2 linked regions of the Variovorax sp. PBL-E5 genome follow. The protein of the gene in region 1 interacts with the protein of each later gene in a pairwise test. Links are inferred from orthologs where the notes say so. Each region holds a gene or a part of one and is shown on either strand. Other genes may lie near its edges. The genes, in order: WDLP6_RS25495 and bioB.

Evidence for each region.
Region 2: the proteins of WDLP6_RS25495 (region 1) and bioB interact in binary tests that used the Escherichia coli proteins (3 or more experiments, as listed by UniProt). The link is inferred for Variovorax sp. PBL-E5 from one-to-one orthologs.

Annotation. Positions count from the first base shown.
Region 1 is NZ_LR594671.1:5,229,623-5,232,900, forward strand. Bases 98-3,064 are described here. They hold WDLP6_RS25495 (class II glutamine amidotransferase), read left to right. Parts: upstream 98-1,182; coding sequence 1,183-1,947; downstream 1,948-3,064. Other genes in these bases: WDLP6_RS25490 (MFS transporter), read left to right, coding at 98-1,068; gshB (glutathione synthase), read right to left, coding at 1,952-2,905; WDLP6_RS25505 (benzoate/H(+) symporter BenE family transporter), read right to left, coding at 2,905-3,064. Also shown: more of WDLP6_RS25490, read left to right, coding at 1-97; more of WDLP6_RS25505, read right to left, coding at 3,065-3,278.
Region 2 is NZ_LR594671.1:3,080,156-3,083,239, forward strand. What follows is about bases 23-2,795. They hold bioB (biotin synthase BioB), read left to right. Parts: upstream 23-773; coding sequence 774-1,817; downstream 1,818-2,795. Other genes in these bases: bioF (8-amino-7-oxononanoate synthase), read left to right, coding at 23-28; bioD (dethiobiotin synthase), read left to right, coding at 25-765; WDLP6_RS15005 (cytochrome P450), read left to right, coding at 1,814-2,795. Also shown: more of bioF, read left to right, coding at 1-22; more of WDLP6_RS15005, read left to right, coding at 2,796-3,049; WDLP6_RS15010 (TetR family transcriptional regulator), read right to left, coding at 3,063-3,084. UniProt on the Escherichia coli protein: Catalyzes the conversion of dethiobiotin (DTB) to biotin by the insertion of a sulfur atom into dethiobiotin via a radical-based mechanism.

The sequences.
Region 1 (3,278 bases):
GCCTTCGAGCCGCACGAGCAGGGCCGCGCGAGCGGCCTGTTCGGCATGGGCGTGGTGCTGGCACCGGCGATCGGGCCGAGCATCGGCGGCGTGCTGGTCGATCTGTTCGGCTGGCGCTCGATCTTCTTCATGGTCGTGCCCTTCTGCCTGGTCTCGATCTGGCTGGCCTACAAGTTCGTGCCGACCACCGCGCCGGGCGGCGTGGTGGCAGCGCCCAGCGACGGGCTCGACTGGCGCGGCCTCACGCTCGGCACCGTCGGCACGCTGTGCCTGCTCAACGGCCTCGTGCAGCTGCGCGGCGATGCACCGCTCGGCGCGGCGCTGCTGCTGGCCGGCGCGCTGGTGGCCTTCGCCGCCTTCCTGGCCTGGCAGAAGCGCTTCGCCGCCGCGGGCGGCACGCCGCTGATGAACCTCGCGCTGTTCCAGCACCGGCAGTTCGCGATGGGCAGCCTGGTCGCCTTCATCTACGGCACCGCGCTGTTCGGATCGACCTACCTGCTGCCGGTCTACATGCAGGTCGGGCTGCAGCTCTCGGCCTCGCTGGTCGGCACCATCCTGCTGCCGGCCGGCATCGTGCTGGCACTGACGATCGCCGGGGTCGGCCGGCTGGCCGACCGGCAGCCGACGTGGGCGCTGGTGAGCATCGGCCTCGCGCTGCTGGCCGCCTCGTTCGCGCTGATGACGGTGCTGCACCTGGGCAGCGGCGTGTGGCTGCTGGCGCTCTTCGCCACCGTCGGCCGCATCGGGCTCGGCTTCATCCTGCCGTCGCTCAACCTCGGCGCGATGCGCCCGCTCGAGAAGGCTCTGATTCCGCAGGGCGCGAGCGCGATCAACTTCCTGCGCATGCTGGGCGGCGCCGCGGGCGTGAGCCTGTGCGCGGTCGTCCTCGAATGGCGGCTCGCGGCGCACGGCGACTCGTTCGCCAACGCCGACTCCAGCGCCGAGCGCCTGGCGGCCTTCGACGAAGTCTTCGGCCTGCTGGCCGCCCTGTGCGCGCTCGCGATCTGCGCCGCGTGGCAGCTGCGAGAAAAGACCCCGCGCAACCCCGATGCCCTGCCAGCCAGGTAGCAGCGCCATCGCTCTCTCGTCGGCCGCGCAGCGCGCCGCGTTCGCGGGCTGCGCCCCCTGAAAGGGGGTGGGCGGCCACACGAAGTGGGCAAGCCTGGGGGTAAGCTCTACCCCATGTGTCAGCTGCTTGGAATGAACTGCAACACGCCCACCGACGTGACCTTCAGCTTCACGGGCTTCGCGCAGCGCGGCGGGCGCACCGACCATCACGCCGATGGCTGGGGCATCGCCTTCTTCGAGGACCGCGGCCTCCGGCACTTCGTCGACCATCAGCCGGCCTGCGAGTCGCCGGTGGCCGAGCTGATCCGGCGCTACCCGATCCAGAGCCGCAACGTCGTCGCCCACATCCGCAAGGCCACGCAGGGCGCGGTGAACCTGCAGAACTGCCACCCCTTCGTTCGCGAGCTATGGGGCCGCTACTGGGTGTTCGCCCACAACGGCGACCTGAAGGACTTCCGCCCGCGCCTGCACGGCAGCTTCCGCCCGGTCGGCAGCACCGACAGCGAGCATGCGTTCTGCTGGCTCATGCAGGAACTGGCCAAGTCGCATGCGGGCGTGCCGAGCATCGCGGAGCTGACCCTCACGCTGCGCGAACTGGCGCCGCGCTTCGCGCGCCACGGCACCTTCAACTTCATGCTCTCGAACGGCCAGGCGCTCTGGGCCCATGCGTCGACGAACCTCTGGTATGTCGAACGCAAGCATCCCTTCGTGACCGCCGAGCTGTCCGACGAAGACCTCAGCATCGACTTCGCGCAGCACACCACGCCGGACGATCGCGTCGCCGTGGTGGTGACCGCGCCGCTCACGACCAACGAGACCTGGACCGCATTCGCGCCGCAGGAGCTCGCCGTGTTCGTCGACGGGCAGCGCGCCGGCTAACCCACTAGCTTTTCGAGGGTAGGGTCGCCTCGAGCGCGTCGATGAACATCGCCGGCACGTCGAAGCCGGTCTGTTCCGTGATCTCCTGGAAGCAGGTCGGGCTGGTGACGTTGATCTCGGTCAGCGAGCCGCCGATCACGTCCAGCCCGATCAGCAGCAAGCCGCGCGCGTGCAGCACCGGCCCGATCGCCTCGGCGATGCGCAGGTCCTGCGCGCTCAGCGGCTGCGCCACGCCCTTGCCGCCGGCCGCCAGATTGCCGCGCACCTCGGTGCCCTGCGGAATGCGCGCGAGGCTGAAGGGCACGGGCTTGCCGCCGATCACCAGCACCCGCTTGTCGCCCTCGGTGATCTCGGGCACGAAGCGCTGCACCATGATCGTCTCCGCGCCGTCCTTGTTGAGCGTCTCGACGATCGAGCCCAGGTTCAGCGCATCGGCCTTGACGCGGAAGATGCCCATGCCGCCCATGCCGTCCAGCGGCTTGAGGATGACGTCGCCGTGCTCGGCGTGGAAATCGCGCACCGCCGAGGCGCTGCGCGTGACCAGGGTCGGCGTCGTGAACTGCGCGAACTCCATGATCGCCAGCTTCTCGGGATGGTCGCGCAGCGCGCGCGGCTTGTTGACGACGTGCGCGCCTTCGCGCTCGGCCTGTTCGAGCAGGTGGGTGGCGTAGATGTACTCGGCATCGAAGGGCGGGTCCTTGCGCATCACGACGACGTCGAAATCCTTCAGCGCCATCGATTCGCGCAGGTCCTCGTGGTACCAGTCGTGCGGATCGCCGGTCAGGGTGATCTGCTGCACCGTCGCGCTCACCGGCTTGCCCGAGGACCATTGCAGGTCCTGCGGCACGCAGGCCGCGATGCGATGGCCGCGGCGCTGCGCCTCGCGCATCATCGCGAAGGTGCTGTCCTTGTAGATCTTGAACAGGTCGAGCGGGTCGGCCACGAAGAGGATGTGCATCAGAAGGTCTTTCCGCCGGTCGGCGTGGAGGGCGTCGCGTCGGCAGCGGCGCGGGCGTCGGGCTCGATCTTGCCGCCGATGGCGATTTCCCTGCTGGCAAAGGGTCTGCGGCCGAGCTGCTGGATGCCGAGCGCGACGGCGCCCGCCACCACGCCCCAGAACGCGGAGCCGACGCCCGCGATGGTGATGCCCGACAGCGTGACGAGGAAGGTGATCAGCGCGGCTTCGCGATGCGATTCGTCGCGCACCGCCGCTGCCAGGCCGCTGCCGATGGTGCCGAGCAGCGCCAGCCCCGCGATGGCGATGACCAGTTCCTTCGGGAACGCGGTCAGGATGCCCGTGACCGCGGCGCCGAACAGCCCGATCACCACGT
Region 2 (3,084 bases), 2.1 Mb from region 1 along the record:
TGCCTTGTTGTCGGAGGCCACGGCATGAACCAGGCCCTTGCGTTGCACGGCTGCTTCGTCACCGGCACCGACACCGAGATCGGCAAGACCCGCATCAGCGCGGCGCTGCTGCATGTGTTCGCAGAGGCAGGCCGGCGCTCGGCCGGCCTCAAGCCGGTGGCCGCCGGCATCGACCTGATCGACGGCCAGCGCGTCAACGAGGACGTGCGCGCGCTGCGCGATGCCGGCTCGCTGCCGCTGACCGATGCCGAGGTCGGCCCGATGCAGTTCGAGGCCGCCTGCGCACCGCACATCGCGGCCGCGCTCGAAGGCCGCGCCATCGACCGCCGCGCCCTGCTGGATGCGGCCTGTGCCCTGGCCGCGCGTGCCGACGTGCTGGTGGTCGAAGGCGTCGGCGGCTTCTGCGTGCCGCTCGGTGCCGACTGGGACACCGCCGACCTCGCCCGCGACCTCGGTCTGCCTGTGGTGCTGGTCGTCGGCCTGCGCCTGGGCTGCATCAGCCATGCGCTGCTCACGGCCGAGGCCATTCGTTCGCGCGGCCTCAGGCTGGCCGGCTGGGTCGGCAACCGCGTCGTGCGCGACATGCCCTGGGCCGACGACAACGTGGCCGCGCTGCGCCATGAACTCGAACGCCGGCATGGCGCGCCCTGCCTGGGCGTCGTGCCCTGGCTGGCCGACCCGTCGCCGGCGGCCGTGGCCGCTCATCTGGATATCGCCGCCCTGCACGGCGTCCTTGCTTCAAGCTCTTGCCTCTTTTCTTCCTGAAGGAACCCATGACCACGCTCGCCTCCATCCCCGTCGACACGCTGCGCAAGTCCATCCCCCGAGCCGCCGTGGCGCCGTCGGCGCCCCCGCGCTGGTCGGTCGCCGATGTCGAAGCGCTCTATGCGCTGCCCTTCATGGACCTGATGTTCCGCGCCCAGCAGGTGCACCGCGCGCACTTCGACGCCAACGAAGTGCAGCTCTCGACCCTGCTGTCCATCAAGACCGGCGGCTGCGCCGAGGACTGCGGCTACTGCCCCCAGTCCTCCCACTTCGACACCGGTGTCGAAGCCAGCAAGCTGATGCCGGTGGCCGAGGTGCTCGAAGCCGCCCAGGCCGCCAAGGCCCAGGGCGCCACGCGCTTCTGCATGGGCGCGGCCTGGCGCAGCCCCAAGGAGCGCGACATGGAGAAGGTGACCGAGATGGTCCGCGAGGTGCGCGCCCTCGGCCTGGAGACCTGCATGACGCTGGGCATGCTCGAAGCCGAACAGGCGCAGGCCCTGAAGGATGCGGGCCTGGACTACTACAACCACAACCTCGACAGCGCCCCCGACTTCTACGGCAGCATCATCAGCACCCGCACCTACCAGGACCGGCTCGATACGCTGGGCCATGTGCGCGAGGCCGGCATCAACGTCTGCTGCGGCGGCATCGTCGGCATGGGCGAGAGCCGGGTGCAGCGCGCCGGCCTGATCGCGCAGCTGGCCAACCTCGATCCCTATCCGGAATCGGTGCCCATCAACAACCTGGTGGCGGTGCCGGGCACGCCGCTGGCGGACACGCCGGCGCTCGATCCCTTCGAATTCGTGCGCACGATTGCTGTGGCGCGCATCACCATGCCGGGCACGATGGTGCGCCTGTCGGCCGGGCGCGAGCAGATGGACGAGGCCTTGCAGGCGCTGTGCTTCGCGGCCGGCGCCAACTCGATCTTCTATGGCGACAAGCTGCTGACCACCAGCAACCCGCAGGCCGAGCGCGACCGGGCGCTGTTCGAGCGGCTGGGCCTGAAGGTGCAGGGCGAGCGGCCGGCCGAGCGCAGCGCCCAGGCTTCATGAGCGCAGTCCTCGATGCGCCGCTCGCGGCGTTGAGGCACCCGATCGTCGACGCCGCCTTCCTGGCCGCCCCCTATCCCGCCTACCACGCGCTGCGCGAGGCCGGGCCGGTCCACTGGAGCGAGGAGTTCTTCGGCGGCGCCTGGCTGCTCACGCGCCATGCGGACGTGGAGAAGGTGCTGCGCGATGCGCGCTTCTCGGCGCAGCGCACGGGCGGCTGGGTCCGCAACGCCGAGGCGGTGCCGGGCGAGCTGTCGCGCTTCCAGCAGGTCTTCGCGCGCGCGATGCTCTTCGTCGATGCGCCCGATCACACGCGGCTGCGCAAGCTGATGAACGCGGGCTTCCGGCCCGAGCTGCTGCAGCGGCTGGCACCGTTCATGGAACAGGCCATCGACGATTTGCTGGATGCCGTCGAAGGCCAGTCCGGCTTCGATTTCATGCAGGCCGTGGCGCGGCCGCTGCCGATGCGCGTGATGACCCGGCTGATGGGCATCGAGGCGGCGACGCACGAGGCTTTCGCGGCCTGGTCCGACGATCTGTCGGCCTTCATCGGCGCACCGGCACCGACGCGCGAACTCGCGCGGCGTGCGCAGACGAGCCTGCTGGCGATGACGCGCTATTTCGAGGAAGCGCTGCCGCACAAGCGGCGCCATCCCGGCGACGACCTGCTGAGCCTGCTGGCGCAGGCCGAAGCGGCGGGCCGGATCGAGGGCGGCGCCGAGTTGCTGGCGCAGTGCGCGATGCTGCTGTTCGCGGGCCATGAGACCACGCGCAATCTGCTGGGCAACGGGTTGAAGGCCTTGCTGGACCATCCGGCGCAGTGGCAGCGCCTTCAGCGCGAGCCGGCCTTGCTGCCCGGCGCGGTGCGCGAGCTGTTGCGCTATGACAGCCCGGTGCAGTACACGGGCCGGCGGGTGGCGACCGATCTGGTGCTGCACGGGCAGCTGCTGCGCCGGGGCGATCTGGTGGTGGCGCTGATCGGTGCGGCCAACCGGGATCCGGCGCGCCATGCGCATCCGGATGCGCTCGATGTCGCGCGCGAGGACGTGGGCTCGCTGTCCTTCGGCTCGGGGCCGCATGCATGCATCGGCGCGGCGCTCACGCGCATGGAGGCGCAGGCGGTGTTCGGTGCGCTGCTGCGGCGCTGGCCGGGCTTGCGAGCGGCCGATGGCGTCGCGCAGTGGAATGGCAATCCGGTCTATCGCGGGTTGAACGCACTGAACGTGCAGGCCTGAGCCGTCCCCGGCGCTACCTGGCCAGCACAGCCTTC